DNA from 3 places in the Streptomyces sp. NPDC001663 genome. Region 1 is predicted to be linked to each of the others. Evidence: riboswitches for the same ligand, from Rfam matches in the RefSeq annotation. Region 1 holds a riboswitch; each other region holds the start of a gene.
What was found. Region 1 has a riboswitch for cobalamin ahead of ACFY1L_RS43855 (cobalamin biosynthesis protein). Riboswitches for the same ligand answer to the same signal wherever they lie in the genome.
Positions count from the first base shown of each region.

Region 1 (10,226 bases):
CCGAGGCCGTGCCGGAAGGGCAGAACGCCGTAGGTGTACCGCCCGGTGAGCCCGTGCAGCATGTCGAGCCCGGGGTCCAGGAGGCTGACGTCCCCGCGGAACTTGTTGACGAGGAACCCGGCGACAAGCTCCTGGTCCTCGGGCGAGAGCAGTGCGACGGTCCCGAAGAAGGACGCGAAAACACCACCACGGTCGATGTCCCCGACCACGAGCACGGGCAGCCGCGCATTCCGCGCGATCCCCATGTTGACGATGTCCGTCCGCCGCAGATTGATCTCGGCGGGAGAACCGGCCCCCTCACAGATCACCGCGTCATACGTGCCCCGCAATTCGGCGAGACAGTCGAGAACGGTCCCGAGCAGTTTCTGCTGCCGCCCCCCGTGATACCCCCGGGCACTCAGCTCACCGACGGGCTTCCCCATCAGCACGACCTGACTGCTCTGCTCACCACCGGGCTTGAGCAGCACCGGATTCATGAGCGCGGAGGGCTCGATCCGACAGGCCTGCGCCTGCATGGCCTGTGCCCGCCCGATCTCCGCACCCTCGCGCGTCACGAATGAGTTGAGGGACATGTTCTGCGCCTTGAAGGGCGCGACCTTGACCCCCTGCCGCACCAGCCAACGACAGATCCCGGCGGTGACGACACTCTTGCCGGCATCGGAGGTGGTACCGGCAACGAGAAGACCACCGCCGGTCATGACCTGCGTCCCTTCACGAGACGGGCGGCGACACCGACGCCGAGCGCGAGCAGACCGACGCGCCTCGAGAGGCGTACGGCCCGTTCGATGTCCGGTACGGCGACGGTGTGCCCCTGCGCGTTGAGAACGGGCCGGTGCTCGACCCGCCCCCCGTACGACAGGGTCCCGCCGAGCCGTACCCCCAGAGCTCCCGCGAACGAGGCCTCCACGGGCCCGGCGTTGGGGCTCGGATGCTTCCCCGCGTCCGTACGCCAGGCGCGTGCCGCCCCGCGGGGATCGTCACCGGAGACCGTCGCCAGTACGGCGGTCAACCGGGCGCCGGGCCAGCCGGCAACGTCGTCGAGCCGCGCGGACGCCCACCCGAACCGCCGGTACCGGGCCGACTTGTGACCGACCATCGCGTCGAGGGTGTTGACGGCCCGGAAACCGAGCAGCCCCGGCACTCCACCGACGGCCCCCCACACCAGCGCCCCCACCACCGCGTCCGACGTGTTCTCGGCAACGGACTCCACAACCGCCCTGGCGATCCCGTCGGCGTCCAGCGCCTGCGGATCCCGCCCGCACAGATGCGGCAGCCGGGCGCGGGCGGCCTCGACGTCCCCCGCCTCCAGGGCACGCCCGATGCTCCGGGCCTCCCGTGCGAGCGAAGTCCCCCCGACCACGGCCCAGGTGGCGGCGGCGGTCAGCGCTACGGAGGCGGTACGGGAAGGCCGTACGAGAGAAGCGGCCAGGGCGCCGGCAGAGACGGCACCCCCCACGCACACGGCCGTGTGCAGCGCCCCCCACCCCCGGTGGTCCCGCCACAACACCCGCTCCAGGGCACCCGCGGCCCGCCCGAACGCGGCGACCGGATGCCCGCGGCGCGGATCGCCGAGGAGGTGGTCACCGAGAAGGCCGGCGGCGGCGCCGTACGCGAAGACGCGATCGGCACGCATCGGCTCAGCCGGCCGTGGGGTCGGTCAGAGCTCGGGCGTTGAACCTCAACAGGCAGCCGCGCATGGCGATATGTCCTCACTCAGGGTGTCCGCGCCCTGGTTCGACGAGACCGGCGGTGAGAGTTCCTGGCTCCCGGGACTTCCTACCCCGGTGACAGTGGCGGGACCGCGCCGGACTTGCACCGGCTTCCTCTCTTGCCGCCGTAGCTGGCCTCGGCAGTCCACCATGCCCCCGAACGGCAGTCAACTTGCCGTTGACCTGCGACGGGAGAGTGTGCTGAGGCCCACATGCGAGGGTCGCAGTGGTCACGGAAACGCGTGGTGCCGGGACGGATCACCGTCCCGGCACCACACGTGGAGCAACTACGGCCGCAGGCTCAGCCCTTGGCCATGATCAGGTTGATTCCGTACGCCACCGCCGCCGCGCACCCCGCGAAGCACACGTACGCGCCGGTGACCGCGAGGGTCGCCGAGTCGCCCTGTGCCACGGCCCGTTCGCGGCGGGACAGGCCCATGACGCCCAGGGTGAACAGGGCGACGAGGCCCACGGTGACCGCGAGGCTGACGCCGAAGACGGAGCCCAGGGCTGCCCAGTCGATCTTCATGCTGCTTCTCTTCCTTCGTACCGGGTGGGCGGGCTCAGACCGTCGCCGCGGGCGGGGCGGCCGGGTCGGGGGCGGTGGCCGGAGCGGCCGGGGCGGGGATCGTGGCCGTCAGGTCCTCGGTCACGCCCGTGGGCGGCTGGGTCACGGCGGCGATCGCCGTGGTCACCACGCCGGCCGGCTCCTCGGTCTCGTTGACGTTCGAGGCGTCGACGACCTCACGGCGGGAGATCTTCCAGATGGCCGCGCTGGAGCCGATCAGGAAGACGGCGACCACGCCGGTGCCCCAGTCGCCGAGGTCGGTCACGGACTCGGCGAGCGCACCGACCAGGGCGGCGGCCGGCAGCGTCAGGACCCAGGCGACCAGCATCCGGGTCGCCGTGGACCAGCGGACCACGCCGCCCTTGCGGCCGAGGCCCGCGCCCATCACCGAACCGGAGACCGAGTGGGTGGTGGAGAGGGAGAAGCCGAGGTGGGAGGAGGCCAGGATGACCGTGGCCGCGCTGGTCTGGGCGGCGAAGCCCTGCTGCGGCTGGAGGTCGGTCAGGCCCTTGCCCATGGTGCGGATGATGCGCCAGCCGCCGAGCCAGGTGCCGAGCGCGATGGCGAGACCGGCGGAGAGGATGACCCAGGTGGGCGGGTCGGAGTCGGGGGCGACGACGCCGCCGGCGACCAGGGCGAGGGTGATGATGCCCATCGTCTTCTGCGCGTCGTTCGTGCCGTGCGCGAGGGAGACCAGGCCGGCCGAGGCGATCTGGCCGGCGCGGTAGCCCTTCTCGGCGGCCTTGCCGTCGGCCTTCTTGCCCAGGGTGTACGACAGCCGGGTCGCCAGCATCGCGGCGAGGCCCGCCACGATCGGGGCGGCGAGCGCCGGGATGAGCACCTTGGTGACGAGCACGTCGCCGTGGACCGCGCCCATGCCGGCCGAGGCGATGGTGGCACCGATCAGACCGCCCATCAGGGCGTGCGAGGAGCTGGACGGGAGTCCGACGAGCCAGGTCAGCAGGTTCCAGAGGATCGCGCCGACCAGGGCCGCGAATATGACCTCGGGACGTATGCCGTTCTCGTCGACGAGACCCTTGGAGATCGTGTTGGCGACCTCCACGGAGAGGAAGGCGCCCACAAGGTTCAGCGCGGCGGACATGGCCACCGCGACCTTGGGCTTGAGTGCACCGGTCGAGATGGTGGTGGCCATCGCGTTGGCGGTGTCGTGGAAACCGTTCGTGAAATCAAACGCGAGTGCGGTGATCACCACAATCGCGAGGATCAGCGAGAAGTTTTCCATTTACCCAGGCAATCGTTCGTAGTCATCGGTCGGTTGACCGTAGGAAACCTGAGTGAACGGAAGATGAACTGAGGGCGGCTGTGGAGTGTCTGGAACGGGGGGTCGCCGCTCCGCCCGGTTCGGCGGCCCCCCGGGTCCCTCGTTGCCCCTTGGCTAGTAGCCCCGGGCGAACTTCTTCAGCTGGGCCTGGGACCCGTTGAAGAGATTTTGATCACCCGGCAGGCTGCCGCTGTTGTCGTACTGCCAGAAGCTCCAGAACGACCAGCCGGCCGGCAGCGATCCCGCGTCCGCCGAGTTGTGGCGGGCGAGCCACAGTGCGTGGTTGGAGGCGAAGGCGCGGCTGCTGCCGGTGCACGTGTTCCACCAGTGGGTGGTCGTGTAGATCACCGGGCGGCGGCCGGTGAGCCGCTTCACCTCGTTGCTGAACGACTTGATCCAGTTGACCATGCCGGCCTTGCTCAGGCCGTAGCACCTGTGCTTGGCGTCGTACGGGTTGTATTCGATGTCGAGCGCGGGCGGCAGAGTCCAGCCGTCCGCACTCCACGCGCCGCCGTTGCGCACGAAGTAGGCCGCCTGGGTCCGGCCCGAGGACTTGTTCGGCAGCGCGAAGTGGTACGCGCCGCGGATGATGCCGGCGTTGCGGGCGCCGTTGTACTGCTGGCCGAAGTACGGATTGCGGTAGTTGGTGGACTCGGTCGCCTTGACGTAGACGAACTTGGCGCCCTTCGCCTTCGCGCTCGACCAGTTGACGTTCTTCTGGTGCGAGGAGACGTCATGTCCCTTCGGCAGGCTCGCGGCCGAGGCCGGCAGCTCGGCGAGCGCGGTCCCCCCGGCGACGAGCGCCGCCACGGAGACCGCGAGGACGCGGTTGCGGCGGCGGGACGGTTTGCGATCACGGGCCATATTTCCCCCCGGAATGGCGACGTGCACGACAAATCAACGGGAGATTACTGGAAGATCGTTGAATGCTGGGCGATCTCAGGCCAAGCACGAGAAGAAAGGGATATGTTCCTATATGTGGTCTTTCGGAGGCCGGTCTTCCGCCCTAAAGTGCCCCGGCCCCGCGGCGGGTTGACGGTGCGCCTGGCAGGATCGCGGCATGGCTGAGCAGCGACGCGACCAGCGGGACGAACGGGATGCGCGGGAGGGTGCACGGGATGTGCCCGAGGGGCGGGGGAGGGGTGTGGGCGCCGAGGAGGCACGCGCCTGGCAGGCCCTCGTCGCCACCGCCCGCCGCACGGTCGCCGACGGCCTCGTCGTCGGCACCTCCGGCAATGTCTCGGTCCGCGTCGGCGACACCGTGCTGGTCACGCCCTCGGGCCTGCCCTACGACCGGCTCACGCCGGACGACGTCACCGGCGTCGACCTCGACGGCCGTCAGGTGCTCGGCACGCTCGTCCCGACGAGCGAACTCCCCATGCACCTCGCCGTCTACCGCACCACCGACGCCCGCGCCGTCGTCCACACCCACGCCGTGCACGCGACCGCCGTCTCGACGCTGGTCCCCGAGCTCCCGGCGATCCACTACATGGCCGGCGCCCTCGGCGGCCCCGTCCGAGTTGCCCCCTATGCGGCATACGGCACCGATGAGTTGGCCGAGAACATGCTCCAGGCCCTCGCCGACCGCACCGCCTGCCTCCTCCAGAACCACGGAACGATGGCCTACGGCACCACCCTCGACCAGGCCTACGACCGCACCGCCCAGCTGGAGTGGATGTGCCGGCTGTGGCTGACGGCGTCTTCGGTGCCGGGGTTGTCGCCCACGTTGCTGTCCCGGGCGCAGGTGGACGAGGCGGGGGAGAAGCTGCGCGCCTACGGGCAGCGGAAGTGAGCTCGCGGGGTACCCGGACCCGGTGACTACGACACACCCTCGTCGACGCCCCGCATCACCCCGCTCCTTCCTCCGGCTGGCCGGTGACCGGGTCCGCCAGGACACTGGACGGGTGCGCACAGTCAAAGCAACGGCCGCCGCCGTCACCGTAGCCCTGGCCGCCGGCGCAGCCTCCGTGGCCGCCGGCCGGCTGGCGAGCGACGCCGCGCTCAAGGCGCCCCCGGGCAGGCCGCTGCCCACCGAGCCCCGGCTCACCGTGCACGCCACGGCCGCCGGCCAGATCGCCCTCACCCGAGACCTCGCGGCCCTGCGCCCCGGCACCTACGGCCTCGCCGGCGACGGCAGCCACGCGGTGGTCGGCCCCGTCCTCGACACGGCCACGCACTCCGCCGACAGCGTCGTACGCCGCCTGGAGCGCGTCACGCACGGCAGCCTGGAACCCGGCGACAAGGTGTGGCTCACCCCGAACGTGCACATCGGCAACCCGAGCGCCGCTCTCGGCCTCGACCACGCCGACATCGACGTCCCCGGCGAACTCGGCGCCCTGCCCGCCTGGTTCGTGCCCGGCGCGCGGGACACCTGGGTGATCACCGTGCACGGCCTGGGAGCCACCCGGGAACACCCCATGAACGTCATGGAGTTCCTGCACCGCCAGCGCTTCCCGGTGCTCGACCTCGCCTACCGCGGCGACCTCGGCGCCCCCCGCCCCCCGGACGGCCTGAACCACCTGGGCGAGACCGAGTGGCGCGACCTGGACGCCGCGATCCGCTACGCCGTGCGCTACGGCGCCGAGCACGTCGTCCTGCACGGCTGGTCCACCGGCGCCACCATGGCGCTGCGCGCCGCCGCGCACTCCGGCATGCGCGAGCGCATCTCCGGCCTGGTCCTGGACTCCCCGGTCCTCGACTGGACGACGACGCTGCGCGCCCTCGCCTCGGCCCGCCGCACGCCCGCCGCCCTGCTGCCGCTCGCGGTGCGGGCCGCGCAGGGACGCACGGGCCTGGAGGGCGACCGCACCGCCGAGAACGTGCTGCCGACCGTGCCGACGCTGATCTTCCACGGCCCGGACGACACCCTGGCCCCCTGGGAGCACTCCCGCCGGCTCGTGAACGCCCACCCCAACCTGATCGCCCTCCACACCGTCCCGAACGCCCCGCACTCGGCGATGTGGAACGCCGACCCGAAGGCCTACGAGGAGGCCCTGCGCCGCTTCCTCACCCCGCTCATGTGACCCCTCCCGGGTGACCGTCCCGCACGCTCGGGGCGCAGCGGAACTGAACAACCGACGCGATTCCGTTTAAGGCCGTACCACTGGCCTGTTCTCGGCCCCGAGCCGCCCGCCGGACCCCGTCCGTTGGCCAGTCCCGTCGCCCCCCGTGACATTCCGTTTGGGTTTTCGGACCGTCAACCGGAAGACTGCACCCGTGACGTCCCGTATCCCGCGCGACTCCAGGCTTCGACTCGTCCGCCCGCGACCCCTGGCCGCCGCCCCCTCAGCTGTGAACCAGCGGCGCCCGCGCCGCGCCGCACCCCGCCCACCGGAGGGCACACCGGCACCCGCGGAGCTGGCCAGAATGGCTCGCTTGCAACTGGCCCCCGCGGCCCGCGTCGCCCGCTGGGCCGACGCCGCGCTCGGCCCGGGCAGCGACGGCGCGACCGCCGACGGCAAGGCCACCCTCGCCGACGCGACCGCCGAACGGGCCTCCGGGGACCTCGGCCTGACCGTGGTTCAGGTACGCGCCGACTGGGACACCGCCCGCCTCGCCGGCCTGGTCGAGGTACACGGCGACAGCGCCCGCCCCGGCTGGCGGCTGCGCGCCTGGAACCGCGACGACAGCGCCGTACTGCGCGGCTGGGTCGCCCTCTTCGACGCCTGGTCGCTCGCCCACGCCGAGCCCGCGGAGCACGAGCCCGCCGCCGTCGCCGAGGTCGTCTCGGCCATGCCCCAGGTGCTCTCCTTCCTCCAACTGTCCGCCGGGCCCGTCCCCGTGGAGCAGCTCCTCGACCTCCTCGAGCAACGGGTCACCGAACTGCGCACGGAACGCTGCGAGATCCCCTACGGCCCGCAGCCCGAGCCCGTCCAGCAGCCGGAGGCCCTGGACGCCCCGCTCGCCCCGCTCCTCGACTGGGCCCTGTACGCCCTCGCCTCCGTCGGCGCCCTCACCTACGGCGGCGGACAGGCCACGCTCACACCGCTCGGCAACTGGGCGGTCTGGGTCAAGCTGGAGCAGATCTGCGTCGCCGCGCAGAGCCCCGCCGGGAACATCGAGCAGGCCGCCGAGGACATGCTGCGCGGCTGCGCCCAGCTGCGCCCCAACGCCGCCCGCGCCGAGTACCGCGCCTGGCTCGCCGCCCGCCCCGTCGGCAGCGCCGTCACCGAGCTCATCGACGCCGCCCGCGGCGACGACGCCCTGCTGCGCGGCCTCGCCTTCGAGGCGCTGCGTGTGGTCGGCGCCCCCGCCGAGCCCGACGTCCGCTCCGTGGCCGACGAGCCGACCCTGCGGCCGTACGCCCTGCTGTGGCTGGCCGAGCACGACGGTATCGACCCCGAGGACGCCCACGAGGTCCTCACCCGCCAGGAGGCCACCTGGCTGTGGGTCGACACCGCGGCCGCCGTCGCCGACCACGGCGAGGCCCCGATGCTCGTACGGCACCTGGAGTCCGCGGTGCAGCCCACGGTCCCGATGCTCCTCGACGAGGTGCGCGCCGTCGGCCACCCCCGCACCGTCCAGGTCCTGGTCGCCCTCGCGGCCGCCCACCCCGACCCCGCCCTCGCCAAGGCGGTCCGCCGCGCCGCCTTCCAGGTGCACACCGGAGGCAGCTGACCGGGAGGCGGGACGAAGGGCCGAACGGGGGACGCGCCCCCGCTCGCCCGCCGTGTCACGACCGCTTGCCCGGCGGCGGCTCCCGTGCCTGGCTACGCTCTGCGCCGGATCCGCGGCAAAGGGTGCTGAAGGGGGCAAGGTGGTCGTTCTGCCGGTCGAGGTGACGGAGCCGAACCCCGCCACCCCGAGGAACAGCGGGCCCTCGGCCTTCCGCCGGCTCCTGCCCGCCGCCCTCGCCCTCCTCCTGGCGGCACCCGTCCTGGCCGCCGCCCACCAAGTCCGCCCCGCGCCCTACGGGGACCGTCTCACCGTGCACGCGCGCGGGGAGCACGGCACCGCGACGGGACTGCGGACCCACCGGGCGAGCGTGGAGGCGTACGACTGGAGCTACGCCCGCGAGGGCCGCCGTCCGCTCGCCGTGCTCCCCGCGCGCGGGGAGGCCATCGCGCTCTGGGACGACGGAGTGGTCACCGACACCGACGGCGTCTCCGTCCGCTGGCACCGCGCCCTCCCCGCGGCCGCCGACTGGCTCCCCGCGCAGGGCGGCACCGGCGTCCTGCGTCCCCTCGGCCGGGGCATGCTCGCCGTCGTCACCCCGCCCCGCATCACCGGCTACCGGATCGCCGACGGCGACCTGCGCTGGGTGCTGCCCGCGCACCAGGGCTGCGCCTTCGCGCCCGCACGTGCCGTACGTCACGCCGGAGTGCTGCTCGTCGCCCAGCCCTGCCGGACCGGAACCTGGACCGCCCAGCTCATCGCGGTGGACGACCGGGGACGGATCTCCCCGCACCACAGGCCTCGCCGCAACGAGGCCTCCGGCGGGCGGCCCGAACACGCGAACACAGAAAAAGTGGTTGCACAGCCCCGTTAGACTTGGCCCATGGCCATTCTCCTCGCGCATTAGACGGCGGGAACGTCCTCAGCCGCCCACCCGTCAACCTCTGTCCGCCCTGGAGTCTGTCCGTGATCTCCGCCTCCGGTATCGAGCTGCGCGCCGGTGCCCGCGTCCTCATCGAGTCCGCCAACTTCCGTGTCGCCAAGGGCGACCGCATCGGCCTGGTCGGCCGCAACGGCGCAGGCAAGACCACCCTCACCAAGTGCCTCGCGGGCGAGGGCATCCCCGCGGCCGGTCAGATCACCCGCTCCGGTGAGGTCGGCTACCTCCCGCAGGACCCCCGCACCGGCGACCTCGACGTCCTCGCCCGCGACCGCGTCCTGTCCGCGCGTGGCCTGGACGTCCTGCTCCGCAAGATGCGCGAGAACGAACAGCGCATCGCCAACGGCAAGGGCGCCACCCAGGAGAAGGCCCTCAAGCAGTACGAGCGCCAGGAGACCGAGTTCCTCACCAAGGGCGGGTACGCCGCCGAGGCCGAGGCCGCCACCATCGCCGCCGCGCTCAACCTGCCCGACCGGGTGCTCGGCCAGCCGCTGCACACGCTCTCCGGCGGTCAGCGCCGCCGTATCGAGCTGGCCCGCATTCTGTTCTCGGACGCGGACACCCTGCTCCTCGACGAGCCCACGAACCACCTCGACGCGGACTCGATCATCTGGCTGCGGGACTACCTCAAGACCTACCGCGGTGGCTTCATCGTGATCTCCCACGACGTCGACCTGGTCGAGACGGTCGTCAACAAGGTGTTCTACCTGGACGCCAACCGCGCCCAGATCGACATCTACAACATGGGCTGGAAGCTCTACCAGCAGCAGCGCGAGGCCGACGAGAAGCGCCGCAAGCGCGAGCGGCAGAACGCCGAGAAGAAGGCCGCCGCACTGCACTCGCAGGCCGACAAGATGCGCGCGAAGGCCACCAAGACCGTCGCCGCGCAGAACATGGCCAAGCGGGCCGACCGGCTGCTCGCCGGACTCGACGCGGTCCGGGTCTCCGACAAGGTCGCCAAGCTCCGCTTCCCCGAGCCCGCGCCCTGCGGCAAGACCCCGCTGACGGCGGAGGGCCTGTCGAAGTCGTACGGCTCCCTGGAGATCTTCACCGATGTCGACCTGGCCATCGACAAGGGCTCGCGGGTCGTCATCCTCGGCCTCAACGGTGCGG
Region 1 is NZ_JBIAUR010000018.1:190,280-200,505, forward strand. Features, by position in the region: gene ACFY1L_RS43850 (cobyric acid synthase) at 1-698, opposite strand, end outside; gene ACFY1L_RS43855 (cobalamin biosynthesis protein) at 695-1,633, opposite strand; cobalamin riboswitch at 1,733-1,875, opposite strand; gene ACFY1L_RS43860 (hypothetical protein) at 2,011-2,238, opposite strand; gene ACFY1L_RS43865 (anion permease) at 2,273-3,520, opposite strand; gene ACFY1L_RS43870 (lysozyme) at 3,674-4,423, opposite strand; gene ACFY1L_RS43875 (class II aldolase/adducin family protein) at 4,620-5,351, shown strand; gene ACFY1L_RS43880 (alpha/beta hydrolase family protein) at 5,464-6,582, shown strand; gene ACFY1L_RS43885 (hypothetical protein) at 6,926-8,176, shown strand; gene ACFY1L_RS43890 (hypothetical protein) at 8,316-9,047, shown strand; gene ACFY1L_RS43895 (ABC-F family ATP-binding cassette domain-containing protein) at 9,140-10,226, shown strand, end outside.

Region 2 (10,226 bases), on a different contig from region 1:
GTCGATGACGAAGGACGCGAAGTACCGGCCGGCCGCGTCCTTGATCACCGTGACCGAGGACGGTGTGGCGGGCAGGGTGCGGGACCATTTCACCTTCACCGCGCCGATCTTCGGCAGGCTCAGCCGGCCGCTGCCGGTGAGGTGCCAGCGGGCGTTGGCGGTGAACCGGATCGACTGCCGGGCGTCCTTACGGGACTTCAAGCGCGGTGCGCCGAGCTTCGGGCCCTTGCGGGTGCCTTTGAAGGAGGCGAAGAAGTTCTTGTAGGCGGCCTCGGCATCCCGCAGGGACTGCTGGAGTACGACGGCGGAGACCTCGCCCAGCCAGGACCGCTCCGCCGTCCGCTTGGCCTGGGTGATCAGGCGCGTGGACAGCTGACCGGCTGTCGGGAACGGCAGCTCGGCCCTGCGGGCGTCCTCGCGGGCCCGCACCGCGTCGTTGAACACGACGCGGGCGCACCCGAACGCCCTGGCCAGCGCGGCCCGCTGAGCGGCGTCGGGGTACAGCCTGAAGGCGTACCGGAGCTGCATGACGATCACACTAGGCACATCGAACCCACGTCGTCACCGGGAACAGACGAGCGACCCGTCACCGTCACGAGCAGGGTCCGGCTCCGCCGGAACGCCACCGCGACGCTCCGCGTCCCCGCCACGAGAGTCGGTTCACCTGCGGCCTGAAGGCCGGAGCACTGCGAATGAATCCCGGTAGCCCCCGACGTCATCGCCCGCCGGACGCCCGCTGCTGGCGGAGCACCGCCACCCGGCGGTAGAGCTCGACGGCCTCGGCGCCGCGGCCGAGTTGTTCCAGGCAGTGGGCCTCGTCGTTGCGGCTGGCCAGGGTGTCGGGGTGGTCGGGGCCCAGGACGCGCTCGCGGGCGGCGGCGACGCGGCGGTACTCGGTGAGGGCGTCGGGCCAGCGGCCGAGCCAGCCGAGGCCGACGGCGACCTCGCGGCGGCTGACGAGGGTGTCGGGGTGCTCGGGGCCCAGGACGCGCTCGCGGATGGCGCAGACGTCGCGGGACTCGGCGAGGGCCTCCTCCCAGCGGCCCAGGCGGCCGAGGTTGACGCCGAGGCCGTGGCGGGCGCGCAGGGTCTCGGGGTGGGTGGGGCCCTGGACGCGGGTGCGGTCGTCGATGAGGTCGCGGTAGAGGGTGAGGGCTTCGGCGCTGCGGCCGAGTCGGCCGAGGCTGATGCCGACCTCGTAGCGGGCGGCGAGGGTGTCGGCGTGGTCGGGGCCGAGGGCCTGGGCGCGGGCCTCGGCGACCTCGTGGTAGGTCTGCAGGGCCTCGGGCCAGCGCCCCAACTGGCCGAGCGCGTAGGCGACTTCGTAGCGGGTGACCAGGGTGTCGGGGTGGTCCGCGCCGAGCACGCGGGTGCGGGCGGCGGCCACGTCGCAGGCCATCCGGTACGAGTCCTCCAGGCGGCCGAGGCGGCTGAGGTTGAAGGCGAGGTTGTGGCGGCAGCGCAGGGTGTCCGGGTGATCGGGGCCCATGCCGCGCTCCCGGGCGGCGAGCACGGACGTGTACACCTGGTGGGCGTCGAAGTGACGGCCCAACTGCCCCAGCACGTACGCCATTTCCTGTCGGGCGGCGAGCGTGTCGGGATGGTCGGCACCCAGGGCGCGGGTTCTGGCCGCGGCCACGAACTTGTACTCCTGCAGCGCGTCGGTGGCGCGGCCGGTACGGCTGAGGGTGAAGGCGACCTCGTAACGGCTGGCGAGGGTGTCGGGGTGGTCGGGGCCGAGGAGGTGGGCGCGTTCCGCGGCGACCGCGCGGTGCACCTCGCCGGCCTCCGCCCAGCGGCCCAGGCGGCCGAGGCTGAGCCCGGCGTTGTGGCGTCCGGCCAGGGCGGTGAGGGTTTCCGCGGAGGGGGCGGACGGCTGCTCGGGCGCGGGCTCCTCGGTCCGCCCGTTCGGGGGGCGCGGGATCCACTCGCCGGTCAGGCCGGCCCCGGCGTCCGGGGGTGTGGTGCTGAGGCCGGCGCCGGTGGCCTTGTGGCCGGTGGTCATGCCGCGGGTCCAGGACGGCAGGCGCGCCTCGCGGGAGGCGGGCTGCTCGGGCGGCCGGAGCACCGGCTGCGGGGTCACCACCGTCGGCACGTACGTCGGCGTCGTACGGCCCAGGCTGATTCTGCGCCCCAGCTCCCGGGCGTCGTGCGGACGTTGCTCGGGCCGCTTGGCCAGCAGGTCCAGGATGATCTTCTCGAGGTACTCGGGCAGTTCGGCGCGCTGGGTGCGCGGCGGCCGGGGCGGCGTGTCGCGGTGGCCGACCAGGATCGCCCAGGCGTCGTCGAGGTCGAACGGCGGGGCGCCCGTGGCGATCTCGTACAGGACACACCCCAGCGAATACAGGTCGCTGCGCTGGTCGACCTCGCTGCCGCCGATCTGCTCGGGCGACATGTAGTGCGGGGTGCCCATCGCGATGCCGGTGCCGGTCAGCCGGGAGGTGAAGCCGATGTCGTGGCCGAGACGGGCGATGCCGAAGTCGCAGATCTTCACCGTGCCGTCGGTCAGCCGCATGATGTTGGCGGGTTTCAGGTCGCGGTGCACGATGCCCTGCTGGTGGGTGTAGGCGAGGGCGGAGGCGACCTGGTCGGCGATCTCCACAACGTCCCCGACGGGCAGCGGGTGGTGCTTGTTGTCCTCCATGAGCTGGGAGAGGTTGCGGCCCTCCAGCAGCTCCATCACCAGGTAGAGGATGCCGTCGGACTCGCCGAAGTCGTGGACGACGGTCACCCCGCGGTGCGACAGGGCTGCGGCCACGCGGGCCTCGCGGCGGAAGCGCTCGCGCAGGACGCGGGTGAAGGACTGGTCGTGGTGCGGGCCGAGGGGCTTGAGGCACTTCACGGCGACATGCCGGCCGAGGGACTCGTCGCGGGCCCGCCACACCTCGCCCATACCGCCCCGCCCGATCAGATCGAGCAGCCGGTACCGGCCCTGGATCAGCCTGCTGTCCCCCATCTTCTGCGATCGCCCCCGTAACTGTTCGCCCCGCCCACCCCTGGCTCGTCCAGTATGGCGAGCTATCGTCCGAGTTTGTACGGTGCCGGGCGGGAGCCGGGGCCGAGCCGTGACATGGCGCGGAGGATGTGTTTGGGCGGGAGTTGCCAGCGCACACGTGCGGGAATGCAGCGAAGTAGGTTGCCCGTGGCACGCAGTTGCAGGGTGACCGTGTCGGGTTTCGGGGCCGGTCTGCCGTACAGCTCGTGGGCGTACGGCGGCAGGGCGGCGTACGCCAGCTGTGCCACGCGCCGCCACAGCACCTCGCGCGCCGGGACGAGGAGGAAGTGCGTCGGGGGGCGGAGGAGGAAGTCGTCCACTTCGCGTGCCTCGGGTCCGACGGCGAGTTCGGGTCGGACCTTGTCGAAGTAGGCGGCCATCTCCTGCTGGTCGGCGGGTACGGCGTCGGGGTCGAGGCCCACCAGGCGGGCGCTGACGCGGTGTTCGCCGATGTAGCGGTCGGCCTCGGCGTCGGTGAGACGGAAGCCGGAGCGGCGGGCGACCTGGAGGTAGGAGTCGATCTCGGCGCAGTGCACCCACAGCAGCAGTTCCGGTTCGTCGACGCCGTACTGCTCCCCCGTGCCGGGATCGGTCGCCGACAGCATGCTGTGGATCTTCCGGACGCGGGCGCCGGCCCGCTCGGCGGCCTCGCTGGTGCCGTACGTCGTGGTGCCGACGAAGTTGGCGGTGCGCATCAGCCGGCCCCAGGCGTCACGCCGGAAGTCGGAGTTCTGCATCACGCCGCGCACCGCCCGGGGGTGCAGCGCCTGGAGGTAGAGCGCGCGGACGCCGGCGACCCACATCATGGGGTCGCCGTGCATCTGCCAGGTCACCGAGGACGGTCCGAACAGCCCGGGGTCTCCTGCCTGGATGTCCGTCACCTCTGCAGGCTATCGCCGTACCCTCGGCATCCCCAGACCGATCCACGAGATGATCTCCCGCTGGATCTCGTTGTTGCCGCCGCCGAAGGTGAAGATGACCGCCGAGCGGTAGCCGCGTTCCAGTTCGCCGTGGAGGACCGCGCCCGTCGAGCCCTCCTTGAGGGCTCCCGCCGCGGCGACGATCTCCATGAGCCAGGCGTAGGCATCCCGTCGGGCCTCGGAGCCGTAGACCTTGACCGCGGAGGCGTCCTGAGGGGTGAGGGTGCCGTTCTGGGCGGCGTTCACCATCTGCCAGTTGAGGAGTTTCATCGCGTCGAGTTTGGTGTGGGTCTGGGCGAGGCGGCGACGCACCCAGGGCAGGTCGAGCACGCGGCGGCCGTCGGCGAGCTTGGTCTCGGTGGCCCAGCGCTGCACGTCCTGCAGGGCGCGGATGGCCATCGTGCCGTGGGCGGCGAGGGTGACGCGCTCGTGGTTGAGCTGGTTGGTGATCAGCCGCCAGCCCTGGTTCTCGGCGCCGACCCGGCGGGAGACGGGGACGCGGATGTTCTCGTAGTAGCTGGCCGTGGTGTCGTGGGAGGCGAGGGTGTTGATGAGAGTGCAGGAGTAGCCGGGGTCGGTGGTCGGGACGAGCAGCATGGTGATGCCCTTGTGCGGCGGGGCGTCCGGGTCGGTGCGGGTCGCCAGCCACACCCAGTCCGCGGTGTCGCCGTTGGTCGTCCAGATCTTCTGGCCGTTGACGACGTACTCGTCGCCGTCGCGCACCGCGCGCGTCTTGAGGGATGCGAGGTCGGTGCCCGCGTCGGGTTCGCTGTAGCCGATCGCGAAGTCGATCTCGCCGGAGAGGACCTTCGGCAGGAAGTAGGCCTTCTGCTCGTCGGTGCCGAACTGCATGATCGTCGGCCCGACCGTGTTGAGCGCCATCAGCGGCAGCGGGACGCCGGCCTGGGCGGCCTCGTCGAAGAAGATGAACTGTTCCATCGCCGTGAGCCCACGCCCGCCGTACTCCTCGGGCCAGCCCACGCCGAGCCAGCCGTCCGTGCCCAGGCGCCGGATGGTCTCGCGGTAGAAGCGCTTCTGGGCCGCCGGGTCGCCGTGCCGGGCATAGGAGTTGTCGGGCACCAACTCGGCGAAGTACGCGCGCAGTTCGGTGCGCAGCCGCTGCTGCTCGGGCGTGTATTCGAGGTGCACGGCGCCTCCAGGCTCCCGGGACCGGTCCTGACGGCGCACACCGTAGAACGTGTTTCAGAAATTGGGAATGGCCCGGTGCATCGGGGATTGGCGCGGCATACGGAAAAGGGCCCCCGGCCGTCGTCCGGGGACCCCTTTCGTTGAACTGTTCAGTGCGCGGCTGAAGTGCTCAGTGCGCGACAGGAGTTGCCCGGGCCTCGGCCCGGGTTACCGACGACTCGGCCCCTTTCGGGGCCAGCAGACGCTCCGCCAGCAATCCGAAGACCAGCCCGAAGGAGGTCCACAGAGTCGCCTGGACGGCCAGGGCCGCCAGGCGGAACTGCCACAGCAGGGTGGCCGAGAAGTCCTTCGGGACCTCGTTGATCGCGGGCAGGAACGCGTACGCCAGCCCGACGACGAGAAGGAAGAAGGCTCCTGCGACGAGCGTGGCGTTCCAGTTGCCCAGGCGCGGCGCGAGGCGTTTGCCCAGGATCACGGTGGCGACGGCGAGCAGCACGCTGAGCGCCATCATCAGGAAGTACAGCGTGGTGCGCTTGCCGATGGTGTCGGGGTCGCCGACGGACGGCGGGTTGGCCGGGTACTTCAGGAACGGCACGACGTACACGGCGATCAGGCCGGCGGCCGCCAGGAGCAGCGCGCTCGCGCGCGGCCCGAAGCGGCCGATCCGGCCCAGCGCGAAGCAGTACGCGAGCGCGGCGATGCCGCCGAACGCGATGCCGTAGACGAGGACACCGGTGGACAGACCCGCGGTGGACTGCATCGTGCGGCTGACGGCTTCGACGCCGTGCTCGTGGGAGTGCGCCTCCTCGTAGGCGATGGCCGCGTCGACGCGCGGTTCACCGAGGAAGTAGGCGACGACGAGGGCGAGCAGGCCCGCGGCGAGTCCCGCGAGCATGCCACGCACCAGGAGGTTGCGGACGGTTGCCGAGTTCATGGGCTGTGCGTTCTCCCCGGCCGTCAGTGGCAGGGGAAACCGAGCAGGTGGCGGGCGTCGTGCACCCACTCGTGGACGTTCTCTCCACTCATCACGGAGGTGGCGCCCTGCTCGGCGCCGACGAAGTAGAGCAGGACCAGCATCAGGATGCCGAAGAAGACCGCCCAGGGGACGATCGCACCGATCGGCAGCTTCGCCGGTACGGCGGTGGGGGTGGTGGTCGGCTGAGCGACAGACTGCGCCATGGCAGGCCCTCCTGGGGAACTCGCGTCCCGTCTCGGTGGTGCACAGGACGACGGGCGGGTCTGACTCGCCCGGCGCGCACCCAGGGTGCGTGCAGGGCATTACAGTGGCGCGACCGTGCCGGATTCCCACCGGCTTCCGCTGTGCCGTCGTCAATATCGACGAGACGGTACCGCGAAGCGGAGGCGCGGCCAAGAGCGCACGGAAGTGCGGCGAGCGCCCTGGGAACCGCTTTCGCCGCCGAATCGAGGGGCTGGACAAGGGTGTTGAGCGCGGGAGTGGGCGCATGACGAGCCGAGTGATCTTGATCTCACCCGCGATCACCGCGGCGCTGAGACAGGCCCGCTTCGACGACGGCTGCTCCCTGGACGCGGCCGGACTGCGGCAGGCGCAGGCCGCCGCCGGTACGGTCCCCGCGGTCGAGCGGGCCTGGTCCTCCCCCACCGTGCGCTGCCGTGAGACGGCCGGTGCGCTCGGGCTGGACGCCCTGGACGCACCGGAGTTGGCGGGGCTGGACGCGGGGCGCTGGCGCGGGGCGACGCTGGCGGAGGTCGGTGAGCGGGATCCCGAGGGACTGGCCCGGTGGCTGTCGGATCCCGGTTCGGCGCCGCACGGCGGTGAGTCGGTGCGGGCGCTGTGCGACCGGGTGGCGGGCTGGCTGGAGACGGCCGGGCAGTCGGCGGGTGCGAGCGTGGCCGTGGTCGAGCCCGAGGTCGTACGGGCCGCGGTGGTACGGGCGCTCGGCGCGCCGGAGTCGTCGTTCTGGCGCGCCGACGTCCCGCCGCTGGCCGCCGTGGAGCTCAGCGGCAGGGCGGGGCGGTGGAACGTACGGCTCGGCCGGCCGCTCGGCACCGCGGAGTGAGCGCCGGTTCACTGCGGCGCCGGGCGGATCCGCGCCCCACCGTGGGCGTCGATGCACCGTCTCCAGGAACGTCAGTGGGCGTCAGTTCAGCGTGTCGAGGAAGTCCGTGCACGCCTGGGCGCACTCCCGGCAGGCCTTCGCGCCGTCCTCGGCACCCGGCTGCCGGTCGAAGACGTGCGCGCACTCCAGGCACACCGTGCGGCACCACTCCACCTGGATACGCATACCGGCCTCGTCCAGGCGGTTCTGCTCGGACAGCACCCGGCACGTCGCGTCGCACACCTCCGCGCACATGATGCCCTTGCGTCGTACGAGTTCCTGCTCCTCCGTGCCGTCCGGATCCACGAGGCCGGCGCGCAGCGCACACGCGCGTGCGCACTCGGTGCATGCCAGCGCGCAGGCGAAGCGGTCCTCCAGGAACTGGAAGAGCTCCTGCTGGGTCGTCGATGTCACACTCTGCGGGTAGCCGCTGCCGATCGCGCCAAACCCGGTGTTCGCCATGGTTACGGCGGTGGGGCCGGGGTGGGCAGGTTCATGGCGGACGCCCCGGGTACCCGCGGGCCCATGAGTACCGCATGGATGGACATCGCCGCAGGCCGCGGCGCACTGGGGATCGGCCTGGCCGTGGCGGGCCTGGTGGTCGTGGCACTGCTGATCGGCGCGTTCTGGCTGGGCGCCCGCATCCGGCGCCGCGAGCCGGGCCCGCCGAGCCCGGAGGAGCAGCCGCGACTGCCGGACGAGGGCCCGGTCCGCGAGGTGCTGGAGAACCGTGAACCCGACGAGGTGCCGCGCAGCGATCGCCGACTGACCCCGCACGAACTGCCCGGGCACGGCAACTCACCGACCCGGACCGGTCCGTCCAAGCCGCGGCGGCGCTGGAGCTAGGGCAGCAGCGGGTCGTTCGGCAGCGGCGGCCCGGGCGCCCGCTGACGCCGGGCCCGCCCCCTCCATCACCTGGAGAAGGGAGGAGTCCGGAGCCGGATTACCGGCGCCTGGGAGCCGATCCGACCGCCAGGACGAGGATCAGGCCGAGGCCCATGAGCACCTGGTCGCGCATCAGATGACGCAGACCGGTGGTCACGGCAGCGTGGCCGAAGCGCGCGCAGGCTTCCCGCACAGACGGGGACTCCGCCATGGGCCCCATCGTCTACACGACACCAGCTGAGCCCGCAGCCGACACCTCATAGTCGATCGGTCTCGCTCACAACGTCACCTCTGGTGCTCGTGGGCCCCTTGATGCCGTTGCGTCACCGGACATCGGCCGTCGCACCCGGTACGGCCGTCACCCCGCCGGCCCCTATCGGCTCGCCAGGCGGCCCTCGCCGGGATCTCCTCGAAGACATGACAGGTACCGACGCGCCCCCACCAGAGCCGGAGCGCCCCCGTGAGACTCCTGCCGAGGACCAGGAGCTCTCGCCACAGAAGGCCCACGAACTGGACGAGTTGCGCCGCCGGGTGAGTGAACTGGAGAGTGCCAGGCACGAGCCGAAGCACCGGCTCCGGGCCCTGGGCTCGGTCCTGCTGATCATCCTGGCGTCGGTGCTGGCGCTGCTCGCCGTGGTCGCGGTCTGGGCGAACAGCATCATCCGCGACACCGACCGCTACGTCGCAACCGTGGCACCGCTGGCGTCCAACCCCGACATCCAGCAGGCAGTGACCACCCGGGTCACCAACGTCGTACTGAAACAGATCGACGTGGATGCACTGGTCGCACAGCTGAGTGACGCGGCGTCGGAGAAGGGGGTTCCGCCCAAGGCCGCGAGCCTCATCGGCAACCTGAGCGGTCCCATCGAGAGCGGTCTCAAGGAGCTGGTGCACAGCACCGTGTTGCGGGTGGTCTCCAGCAGCGCCTTCGAGACGGCCTGGACCAATGCCAACCGCCGGGCCCACACCGCCGTGGACAAGGCGCTGACCGGGTCGGCCGACTCTGCGATCTCGCTGAAGGACAATCAGGTCGCCATCGATGTCGGGCCCATCGTGGCCCAGGTGAAGGACCGACTGGTCAGTTCGGGCTTCGCGCTGGCAGCGAAGATCCCGGACGTCCACACGGAATTCGTCGTGGTCGAGGGCAAGGACGTCGGCAAGATCAAGTCGTATCTGAGAGTGCTGCAGATCATCGGCAACTGGCTGCCCGTCATCGCGGTGCTGATCGCCGCCGCGGGCGTGTTCCTGGCGTCCCATCGCCGGCGGGCGCTGATCGGGGCCGCGATCGGGGTGTTCCTCGCCATGGTGCTACTGGGTGTGTGCCTCACCGTCTTCCGAACGGTGTATCTGGACCATCTGCCGCCGGGGACGAACTCGGACGCCGCGGGAGCCGTCTACGACTCGCTGGTGAGGTTCCTGCGCTCCAGCGTGCGGGCCGTGGGGGCGCTGGCCCTGGTCACAGCCCTTGGGGCCTTCTTCATCGGACCGTCACGAGTTGCCGTGCTCACCCGCCACTTCTGCACCAGGGGCATCGGCGCCGGGCGGGACGTGGCCGTCTCGGCGGGGCTGCGCCTGGGCGCGGTGGGGCGGTTCGTGCACCGCTTCAAGGCTTGGATCGGGGCCGCGATCCTGGCGGTGGCCGCGATCGTCCTGTTCACCTGGAGCTACCCGACCATGATGGTCGTGATCTGGACGGCGGTGATCGTGTTGGTGGCCTTCGCGATCCGCGAGTTCCTGGACACCGCGCCCGCGTGACACCCCGTCAGCCCGGCGGTGTCCGGTGTGCCGCGCGTCCCAGCAACAGCAGTTGCTCCGGGACACGATCCCCACGATTCCGGCCGGCACGACAACCCTCACCGAGAAGAGGAACGTGGCGGTGACGGCGAGCAGGAACCCGACGATCAGGGCGGCGAGCCCCTGCCGGATCCCGTGCGAACCACGTCGGACTGTTCGCTGAAGAGATAGGTCACAGCAGGGAGCAACTGGGCAATTTCCCGCAGGTCTTCACCCACCTCTCGCTCATCATGACGGCGACGACCCTGGACGACGCGCCCGACCGGCCGGCGGTTCGCTGAACGCGGGGATCCGCGGCCCCTGCGGCAGCAGTTGGACCACGACGAAGGACACCACGGCGGACAGCACCACCAGCGCGACCGTGTCCACATTGCCCAGCAGGAGCACGACCAGGACCACACTGCT
Region 2 is NZ_JBIAUR010000009.1:112,504-122,729, forward strand. Features, by position in the region: gene ACFY1L_RS28225 (RNA-guided endonuclease InsQ/TnpB family protein) at 1-528, opposite strand, end outside; gene ACFY1L_RS28230 (tetratricopeptide repeat protein) at 716-2,956, opposite strand; gene ACFY1L_RS28235 (oxygenase MpaB family protein) at 3,019-3,816, opposite strand; gene ACFY1L_RS28240 (acyl-CoA dehydrogenase family protein) at 3,886-5,064, opposite strand; gene ACFY1L_RS28245 (CbtA family protein) at 5,234-5,998, opposite strand; gene ACFY1L_RS28250 (CbtB-domain containing protein) at 6,022-6,243, opposite strand; cobalamin riboswitch at 6,279-6,427, opposite strand; gene ACFY1L_RS28255 (histidine phosphatase family protein) at 6,528-7,103, shown strand; gene ACFY1L_RS28260 (ferredoxin) at 7,185-7,604, opposite strand; gene ACFY1L_RS28265 (DUF6479 family protein) at 7,668-7,988, shown strand; gene ACFY1L_RS28270 (hypothetical protein) at 8,086-8,238, opposite strand; gene ACFY1L_RS28275 (hypothetical protein) at 8,445-9,782, shown strand; gene ACFY1L_RS28280 (chloride channel protein) at 10,050-10,226, opposite strand, start outside.
Region 2: it holds a riboswitch for cobalamin, as region 1 does, so the genes downstream of both, ACFY1L_RS28250 (CbtB-domain containing protein) here and ACFY1L_RS43855 (cobalamin biosynthesis protein) in region 1, are expected to answer to the same signal.

Region 3 (10,226 bases), on a different contig from region 1:
TGCTGGCGGCGTACACGTACTCGTCGGGTCTGCGCGCCCCCGCCCTGATCGCGTTCGTGAAGGACACGCTGATCTACATCGTCATCGCGGTGGCGATCATCTACATCCCGATCAAGCTCGGCGGCTTCGACGACATCTTCGCCAAGGCGGGCGAGGCGTTCAGCGCGACCAACCCGGTGACCGGCAAGCCGCGCGGCGCGCTGGCCCCGGCCGAGGCGACCCAATGGACGTACGCCACGCTGGCGTTGGGCTCCGCGCTCGCGCTCTTCATGTACCCGCACTCGATCACCGCGACGCTGTCCTCGAAGAGCCGTGACGTGATCCGCCGCAACACCACGATCCTGCCGCTGTACTCGCTGATGCTGGGCCTGCTCGCCCTACTGGGCTTCATGGCGATCGCGGCCGGGGTCAAGGTCACCAACGGGCAGTTGGCGATCCCGCAGCTGTTCGAGGACATGTTCCCGAGCTGGTTCGCGGGCGTGGCCTTCGCGGCGATCGGCATCGGCGCGCTCGTCCCGGCGGCGATCATGTCCATCGCGGCCGCGAACCTCTTCACCCGCAACATCTACAAGGACTTCATCAAGCCGGACGCGACACCCGAGCAGGAGACCAAGGTCTCCAAGCTGGTCTCGCTGCTGGTGAAGGTGGGCGCGCTGGTCTTCGTCCTCACCATGGACAAGACGGTCGCGATCAACTTCCAGCTGCTGGGCGGCATCTGGATCCTGCAGACCTTCCCGGCCCTGGTCGGCGGCCTGTTCACCCGCTGGTTCCACCGCTGGGCCCTGCTCGCGGGCTGGGCGGTCGGCATGGTCTACGGCACCCTCGCCGCGTACGGCGTCGCCTCCCCGACCAATCCGAGCCAGAAGCACTTCGGCGGCTCCAACGCCGACATCCCGGGCCTCGGCGAGATGGGCTACATCGGCCTGACGGCGTTCGTCCTGAACGTGGTCGTGACGGTGGTCCTGACCTTCGTACTGAAGGCACTGAAGGCCCCGGAGGGCGTGGACGAGACGAAGCCGGAGGACTACACGGCGGACGCGGGGGATCCGGGCGTCGAGGTGGAGCTGCCGCCGGCGACGGCCGGTGCCTCCCACTAGTAGTTGCGTCGATCAGCGGGCCGTCGGAGAAATCCGGCGGCCCGCTGTTTTCCTAATCCCTCGTACGTCCGGCCATCGCACCCCAGAACCGGTCCAACTCCCCCACCCGCATCCCCACCCACTGCGGCGTCTTCCTCCGCACCCCGCGAGGAAGCCACCGCCGCAACCGCCCCGGCAGCAGCGCCTGTTGCTGCCGGCAGAACGGCTCACGGATCTCACCCCGAGGCACACAACCCCGCGGCGGATACGGACACAACTGGAACTTGCAGTCCGGCAGACACGTCGTCCCCGGCGCGGGCGGGTCCGAGACACCGGCCCGCAGATCGGGCCGCAGCGGCGAGCGATCCGTACAGATGCACGGCGGAAGCGGCATCCCGTGCTGCTCTGCGCGGGCCATCCGCTCCTCGACCTCGTCCGGGTGCCCGTCCCGTTCGATGAGGTTCAGCATCACCAACACGTCGGCGACAAGACGCTCGGCTCGTGCGTCGAGGGTGCTCCATCCGACCGAGGGCGGGATCCACAGGCTGTGCTTGCGGTATCCCTCGGGGTTGCCGGTGCGGGCGCCGATGTTGTCGGCGACGCCCTTCTCGTCGATCCAGAGGAACCGCTCGGGCTGCCCGGTCTCCAGCGCGAGGGCCACCAGGTCGCCCGCCTCGGCGACGAACGGATGCAGGGACCGCCGGGACGAGTCGCCGTTCGCACCGAGGTGGCCGGGCGCCCTGTTCACCGTGCCGGCCATGGACAGCCAGCGCTCCACGGTCTGTACCGCGGTCGCCCCGCCCATCGCCCGGGAGGGCCCGTCCGTCGCCCGGGTGAGCTCGCGCCCGCGGTCGCGGTGACCGTTCCCGCCCGCCGCCCCGTTCGCGAACGGCTCATGGGCGCCCACGCTGTCCGGGAGCTCCCACAGGCACAGCGCCTGGAGCAGGACGAGCTGGGCGTACCAGCACCGGGACTGCTGCAGCACGGTCTCGGCCTGCCGGATCAGGTCGGCGCGCCCGCCCGGGTAGGCCTGCGGGTGCCGTTTGCGCCGGTTGGCGGCGTACTTGAAGCCCTGGGCCAGCGCGGCCTCCAAGGCGAGCGGCAGGTCGGGGACGCCACCGGTGAAATTCGGGTCGAGGTGGCGCAGCCACTTGGTGAGGCGTTCCCGGGCCTCGTCACGGTGGGCCTCGTCGACCGAGCCCAGCAGCATGGGGATCATCCAGGCCCGCATCACGAACTCCCGGAACAGATCGACCCGTTTCTTCCGGTACTCCTGGTTGAGGTTCCGTCGGTCGTCCTGCAGCCGGCCGATGCGGGCGGACGCCGCGGCCCGTGACGGCGTGCCCGCGGCCCGCGCCCGGGCCATGCGCACGGCCCATTTCTCGTACTCCTGACGCTTCCAAGCCTTCAGCTCGCCGAGCCGGTCGTTGTACTCCTTCACAGGGTCGGTGTTCAGCCCGGCCCGCGCGCGGATCACGGCGAACGCCGGGTTGCCGCCGGTGCCGAACTCCTGGGCGGCGGCCAGGCGGATGGAGTACGAGGGTTCCTGGATGCCCAGCTCGAAGAGGCGCTCGTAGAGCGGAGTGGTGTCGATCCTGCCGGAGACGCTCCGCAGCGCGGCTCCGAGTTGCTTGAGCAGCCGCAGCTTCGCATCGTCGACGGTGCGTTGGTCCCCTTTGCAACAGGCCCAGGTCCTCCGTGCCTTCTCGAGGATGCCGCCGAGCAGACCGGGATCGTCCTCCACACTCTCGATCTCCACGGCGGCCGCGTACAGGTCGAGGGCCTTGGGGTCGTCCGTACGGCGGTGCGCGGCCGTACAGAGCCGGTGGGCCAGGGTGTGCCCCCGCACGGGAGAGCGGCGGACCAGCTCCTGCAGCTCCCTTTTCGCCTCGGCCCGGACACCGCCCGCCCTGGCTCTGAGCCTCGCCGCCCGCCGACGGGACAACAGCACCAGGGCGATGAGGAGTTCGCGGCTGGGGCCGGGCGGTTGCAGAGCGTGCTCGACGAGCTCTCCGGCGCCCCGCTCGCCCAGGTGGCTCAGGACGCGGTAGCCGAAGTAGGCCTGGATGATGCTGTGCGGGAAACGGACCCTCCGCTCGAAGCCCTCCACCAGGCCGAGTTTGTCCGCGTTGCTCGCGAAGCGGGCGAGGGCGGCGCGGCACTGGTCCATGTTCCCGCCGAGCAGCCGCCGCCTCTCCTCCTCGCCGAGCCGCTCGCAGAGCACGTCCCAGATCTGTTGTCGGTGCCACTCGGAGAAGACGTTCCCGCGCCTGCCGTACCGGTCGAAGCCGCGCCGGCCGGCCCACAGATGCTCTGCCCGGACCTGTGCGCGCCGCGCCGGACCGGGATGGACGTCCGAGTCGAGCAGTTCCCCGAAGCCGACCTCCAGCTTGTCCTGGAGCAGTCCGACGCACGCCAGGGCGGAGACTACCTCGAGGGTGTCGCGGCGCTCCTGCGGGGCCAGCGCCACCTCCTCGCGCAGCCGACCCTCGCACAGCGCCTCGTCCCACGTCTGAAGCAGCCAGAGCCGCAGCGTGCCGCGGTCCCTGCTGCGGGTGTTCATGTGCTGCGGATCGTTGTCGGGCCGGTCGTGCTCCAGGGCGCCGTGGCGGTGCAGTTCGCGGGCGATCTGCAGATAGACGGGCGACTCGGTCACCTCCGCCGTCTCCACGATCCAGTCCACGCGCCGCTCGTCCGTCTCGGGGACGTCCGCCCCGACGAAGCGCAGGGCCTCCTCCTCGCTGAGCGGTTCCAGCTCCACGATCGCGGCGGAGGTGCTCTCCAGCGGGCTGTGCGGCCGGGAGGCGATGACGAGGGGCAGTTTCTCCTGGTGGGCGCGCTCGATGGCCCGCCGGATGATGTTGTCCCGGTTCTGCTGGTGGCCGTCGCCGAGGAGAGCCTCTTCCAGTCCGTCGGCGATGACGACCGGCTTGTCGTCGGCGAGCAGCTGCTGCCAGACCCGCTCGGTCTTGGTGCGGGCGAGGATGCCGCGGGGGGCCTCGTCGGCGAAACGCTTCCTGGCCATGCGTTCGAAGTTCAGGTCGGTCCCGTCGGTCGCGTCCCGCAGCCGGATCGGCACGGGCACGGCGTTCTGCCGGGCGAGCAGTTCGGTGAGCCGCACCAGGACGGCGGTCTTGCCCACGCCGACACCGCCGACCAGCAGATAGGGCCGCCGGGTGTCGCGCTCCCGCAGCCGCTCGGCGAGAACCTGGGCGATCTCCTCCCGGCCCACGATCTCGGCGGTGTCCGGTCCGGCGGTGGGCACCAGCCGGCTGGGGTCGACCTGTGCCTTGGTGAGATAGCGCCGCTTGGTCCAGCGGTACCACCAGAACAGGAAGAGCGCTGCGGCGATCGAGGCGGTGAGCACCGGGCCGACGAAGCGCATGGCGGTCTCGAAGCCCTGATTGTCCTTCCGCCACTTCTCGAAGCTGGTCGTATCGCTCGTGATCAGGATGTACAGGCCCTCCGCGCACCAGGCGAGCACCGCGAGCAGGGCCACCAGCCAGATGGCCCGGGTGACGTTGGTGTAGGAGATCCCTCGGCGCCACTTCTTGGGGCGGGCGGTGCCGCGGCGGGCCTCCAGACGGATCGTCAGGGTGTGCCAGTGGCCCGCGAAACCGCGTCCGGCCCAGCTGCCCGCTCGCCTCGGAGCCAGTGTCGCCATCGGCGCGTTCCGCGGCCGCTCCCTGCCGGGCGGGTGACGGACGACCCTCGTCATCGTGCGTCTCCTTCCGAGAAGGGCTCTCGAAACGGAGGGATCCGCGGGCGCCGACGCCTACCTCCATGGAAGCACTCCCCGGACGGCCTGCAACCCGGCGGCCCTCGGCGGAAAACCCCGAGCCCGCCGTCGTACCCGTCCGGCACACTCGAGCCCATGGACATCGTGATCCGGCCGGTGGCACCCGGCGAGTACGAGGCCCTCGGCGAGATCACCGCCCAGGCCTACCTCCAGGACGGCCTCCTCACCTTCGGCGAGAGCGACTGGTACCTCGACAAGCTGAAGGACGTCGCCGAGCGGGCGGCCGAAGCCGACGTACTGGTGGCCACACAGGGCGGCCAACTCCTCGGCGGCGTCACCTACGTCCCGTCCGGCGGCCCCATGGCGGACCTCGCGCGCCCCGGAGAGGCCGAGATACGAATGCTCGCCGTCGACCGGGCAGCCCGGGGCAGGGGCGCCGGAGAGGCCCTCGTCCGCGCCTGCGTCGACCGGGCCAGGGCCACCGAGGGCTGCACCGGAATCGTGCTGTCCACCCAGCCGATCATGCACACCGCCCACCGCATCTACGAACGCGCCGGTTTCGTCCGCGCCCCCGGGCGCGACTGGAAGCCGATCGCGGGCGTCGACTTCACGCTGATCACCTATGAGTTGACGCTCTGACACGCTCCGAAGTCAGCCGCGACACAACATATGGGGGTGCTCCCCCCACCCGGCACAAGATGTATGCTCATGCTCGCTGTCGCCGCAGGGGAATCCGGTGCGAATCCGGAACTGTCCCGCAACGGTGTACTCATGCGTGTTCGCACACGTACGAGCGTCAGTCCGAGGACCTGCCGACAGTGCGCCCGGCCACCGTGGCCCGGGTGCTCCGACGTCCGGGCCTCGTGGAGTGGGCCGGTGGACGCGACGCCGTGCGCGCTCGTGTGCTGCCCCCTGCCCTCCCTCAGGCCCACTGCCGAGCGAGGGAGAGCCCCACGTGACCATCGCGCCAGCCGAACCGGCTTCAGCGACCACGACCGCCCCTGTGGCCGAAGACGGTCCAGGAACCGCCCTGTTGCGGACCCTGACCGAGCTGACCGCCGACCTCCCCGACGCCGACCCCGGCCGGGTCGCCGCGGCCGCACTGCGCGGTCGGTCCGCACGCGCGGACGAGGCGGAGTTGCGCGAACTGGCCACGGAAGCGGCCGCCGGCCTCATCTCCGAGGACCCCGCGTACAGCAGGCTGGCCGCCCGGCTCCTCACCATCGGCATCGCCGCCGAGGCCGCCTCCCAGGGCGTCACGTCGTTCACGGAGTCCGTCGCCGTCGGCCACCGCGAGGGCCTCATCGCCGACCGCACGGCGGAGTTCGTCCGCGTGCACGCCGACCGCCTCGACGCCCTCGTCGACCCCCAGGCCGACGACCGCTTCGGCTACTTCGGCCTGCGCACCCTCCACAGCCGTTACCTCCTGCGGCACCCGATCACCCGCAAGGTCATCGAGACGCCCCAGCACTTCATGCTCCGGGTCGCGAGCGGCCTCGCCGAGGACGACACCAGCCGGTCGGTGGACGAAGTCGCCGCGCTCTACGGCCTGATGAGCCGCCTCGACTACCTCCCCTCCTCCCCCACCCTCTTCAACTCGGGCACCCGGCACCCCCAGATGTCGTCCTGCTACCTCCTCGACTCCCCGCTGGACGAGCTGGACTCCATCTACGACCGCTACCACCAGGTCGCCCGTCTCTCGAAGCACGCCGGCGGCATCGGCATCGCCTACTCCCGTATCCGCAGCCGCGGTTCGCTGATCCGCGGCACCAACGGGCACTCCAACGGCATCGTCCCGTTCCTGAAGACCCTCGACGCCTCGGTGGCCGCCGTGAACCAGGGCGGCCGGCGCAAGGGTGCCGCCGCGGTCTACCTGGAGACCTGGCACTCCGACATCGAGGAGTTCCTGGAGCTGCGTGACAACACGGGTGAGGACGCCCGCCGTACGCACAACCTGAACCTCGCGCACTGGATCCCGGACGAGTTCATGCGCCGGGTGAACGCCGACGAGCTGTGGTCCCTCTTCTCCCCCGCCGACGTACCGGAGTTGGTGGACCTGTGGGGCGAGGAGTTCGACGCGGCCTACCGGAAGGCCGAGGCCGGGGGTCTCGCGCGCAAGACCATCCCCGCCCGCGACCTCTACGGCCGCATGATGCGCACCCTCGCGCAGACCGGCAACGGCTGGCTGACCTTCAAGGACGCGGCCAACCGCACCGCCAACCAGACGGCCGAGCCGGGTCATGTCGTCCACTCCTCCAACCTCTGCACGGAGATCCTGGAGGTCACGGACGACGGCGAGACGGCGGTCTGCAACCTGGGCTCGGTGAACCTGGGGGCGTTCGTGGCCGGTCAGGACATCGACTGGGAGCGGCTGGACGAGACGGTCCGCACGGCCGTCACCTTCTTGGACCGCGTGGTCGACATCAACTTCTACCCGACCGAGCAGGCGGGCCGGTCGAACGCACGCTGGCGCCCGGTCGGCCTGGGCGCGATGGGCCTGCAGGACGTCTTCTTCAAACTCCGCCTGCCCTTCGACTCCCCGGAGGCCAAGGCGCTGTCCACCCGTATCGCCGAGCGCATCATGCTCGCCGCGTACGAGGCCTCCGCCGACCTCGCCGAGCGCAACGGCCCGCTGCCGGCCTGGGAGAAGACGCGTACGGCACGGGGCGTCCTGCACCCCGACCACTACGGTGTGGAGCCGACCTGGCCGGAGCGCTGGGCGGCACTGCGGGAACGTGTCGCCGCGGTCGGCATGCGCAACTCGCTCCTCCTCGCGATCGCCCCCACCGCCACCATCGCGTCGATCGCGGGCGTGTACGAGTGCATCGAGCCGCAGGTGTCCAACCTCTTCAAGCGCGAGACGCTGTCCGGTGAATTCCTGCAGGTCAACTCGTACTTGGTGAAGGAACTGAAGGACCTCGGCGTCTGGGACGCCCGCACCCGCGAGGCGCTGCGCGAAGCCAACGGCTCGGTGCAGGACTTCACCTGGATCCCGGCCGACGTACGGGCGCTGTACCGCACGGCGTGGGAGATCCCGCAGCGCGGTCTGATCGACATGGCGGCGGCCCGCACTCCGTACCTGGACCAGTCCCAGTCCCTCAACCTGTTCCTGGAGACGCCGACCATCGGCAAGCTCTCCTCGATGTACGCGTACGCCTGGAAGCAGGGTCTGAAGACGACGTACTACCTGCGTTCCCGCCCGGCGACGCGCATCGCACGCGCGGCCCGAGCCACCCTCCCCGTGCAGCAGGCCGCCGACCCCGACGCGGTCGCCTGCTCCCTTGAAAACCCCGAGTCCTGCGAGGCCTGCCAGTAATGAGCTCCACCGAAAAGAACCTTCTCGACCCGGGCTTCGAGCTGACCCTCCGCCCCATGCGCTACCCGGACTTCTACGAGCGCTACCGGGACGCCATCAAGAACACCTGGACCGTGGAGGAGGTCGACCTCCACTCGGACGTGGCCGACCTCGCGAAGCTGACGCCCGCCGAGCAGCACCTGATCGGCCGCCTGGTGGCCTTCTTCGCGACGGGCGACTCGATCGTCGCGAACAACCTGGTCCTGACGCTGTACAAGCACATCAACTCCCCCGAGGCACGGCTGTACTTGAGCCGCCAGCTGTTCGAGGAGGCAGTCCACGTCCAGTTCTACCTGACGCTCCTGGACACCTACCTCCCCGACCCGGAGGACCGCGCGGCGGCCTTCGCGGCGGTGGAGAACATCCCCTCCATCCGCGAGAAGGCCGGGTTCTGCTTCAAGTGGATGGACTCGGTGGAGAAGCTCGACCGCCTGGAGTCCAAGGCCGACCGCCGCCGCTTCCTGCTGAACCTGATCTGCTTCGCGGCATGCATCGAGGGCCTGTTCTTCTACGGCGCCTTCGCATACGTCTACTGGTTCCGCAGCCGGGGTCTGCTGCACGGCCTGGCCACCGGCACCAACTGGGTGTTCCGGGACGAGACGATGCACATGTCCTTCGCCTTCGACGTGGTCGACACCGTCCGCAAGGAGGAGCCGGAGCTCTTCGACGACCAGCTCCAGCAGCAGGTGACGGACATGCTGCACGAAGCCGTCGAGGCCGAGCTGCAGTTCGCCCGCGACCTGTGCGGTGACGGACTGCCCGGCATGAACACCGACTCGATGCGCCAGTACCTCGAGTGCGTCGCCGACCAGCGCCTCACCCGCCTCGGCTTCGCTCCGGTGTACGGCTCCGAAAACCCCTTCTCCTTCATGGAGCTGCAGGGCGTCCAGGAACTGACCAACTTCTTCGAGCGCCGCCCGTCGGCGTACCAGGTGGCGGTGGAGGGCACGGTCGACTTCGACGAGGACTTCTGACGGTCCCGGCTGTGATAAGCCAGGAGGATGATCAGCCGCCTCCCTCTCGACGACCAACTTGACTCCCTCCGCGCGGTGTTGGCCCGCAACAGCGTGCTGACCGAGGTCCTGGGGCGGACCGCGACGATGGAGCTGCCCGGCTGGTATCTCACCGCCGGGTGCCTCTTCCAGACCGTCTGGAACGTCGTCACCGACCGGCCGCCCACCGCCGGCATCAAGGACTACGACGTCTTCTACTTCGACGCCGACGATCTGTCCTGGGAGGCCGAGGACGCCGTGATCAAGGCCGGCCGGGAGATCTTCGCCGATCTCCCGGCCGAGGTCGAGATCCGCAACGAGGCGCGCGTGCACCTCTGGTACGAGGACAAGTTCGGGGTGCCGTGCCCGCCGTACGAGTCGAGCGAGGCGGCGATCGACAGCTTCGCCGCCACGACCTGCTGCCTGGGCGTGCGGCTGGAGACCGGCGGCCGGTGGCGGGTCTATGCGCCGCACGGCCTCTCCGACGTCTTCAATCTCGTCGTGCGGCCGAACCCCGTGCTCGCCCCGCGTTCCGTATACGAAGCCAAGTCCGCGCGCTGGCGGGAGCAGTGGCCGGAGTTGAGGGTGCTGGAGTGGCCCGGGCGGGGCTCGTCCATGGAGGGTCCATAGGGCCTCCATCGGTCGGCCATGGACCTCCCACGGAGCGGCAAAGTTCTTCCGGCCCATCTGTTCCGGGCTCCTCGCCGCCCGCTACTTTCTGGCCGTCCTGTCATGCACATACAACACCGGCACAGGACGATCAAAGTGTCATGCCCATGACGGCATCGCGCACCGCCGCCGCTACGCGCGTCACAGGCCTGCCACCAGCGTCGAGAACCCCACTCCAACGACGGAGGCAGTACCCCCATGCGTGATAAGCCCCGACGGAGTCTGCGAAGACTCCTGACCGCCGCCATACCCGCCCTCGCCCTCGGTCTCGCCGGACTCGTCGCCGCACCCGCGCACGCGGCGCCCGCGGCGACCCACACCACCCGCGTCACCCAGAACGCCAAGGCCCTCACCTCCCCCGACCGCCAGACGTTCCACTCGACCGGCAAGGCCGG
Region 3 is NZ_JBIAUR010000015.1:69,249-79,474, reverse strand. Features, by position in the region: gene mctP (monocarboxylate uptake permease MctP) at 1-1,097, shown strand, start outside; gene ACFY1L_RS39385 (NACHT domain-containing protein) at 1,150-4,794, opposite strand; gene ACFY1L_RS39380 (GNAT family N-acetyltransferase) at 4,951-5,454, shown strand; cobalamin riboswitch at 5,511-5,647, shown strand; gene ACFY1L_RS39375 (ribonucleoside-diphosphate reductase subunit alpha) at 5,771-8,131, shown strand; gene ACFY1L_RS39370 (ribonucleotide-diphosphate reductase subunit beta) at 8,131-9,144, shown strand; gene ACFY1L_RS39365 (nucleotidyltransferase family protein) at 9,172-9,792, shown strand; gene ACFY1L_RS39360 (putative Ig domain-containing protein) at 10,030-10,226, shown strand, end outside.
Region 3: it holds a riboswitch for cobalamin, as region 1 does, so the genes downstream of both, ACFY1L_RS39375 (ribonucleoside-diphosphate reductase subunit alpha) here and ACFY1L_RS43855 (cobalamin biosynthesis protein) in region 1, are expected to answer to the same signal.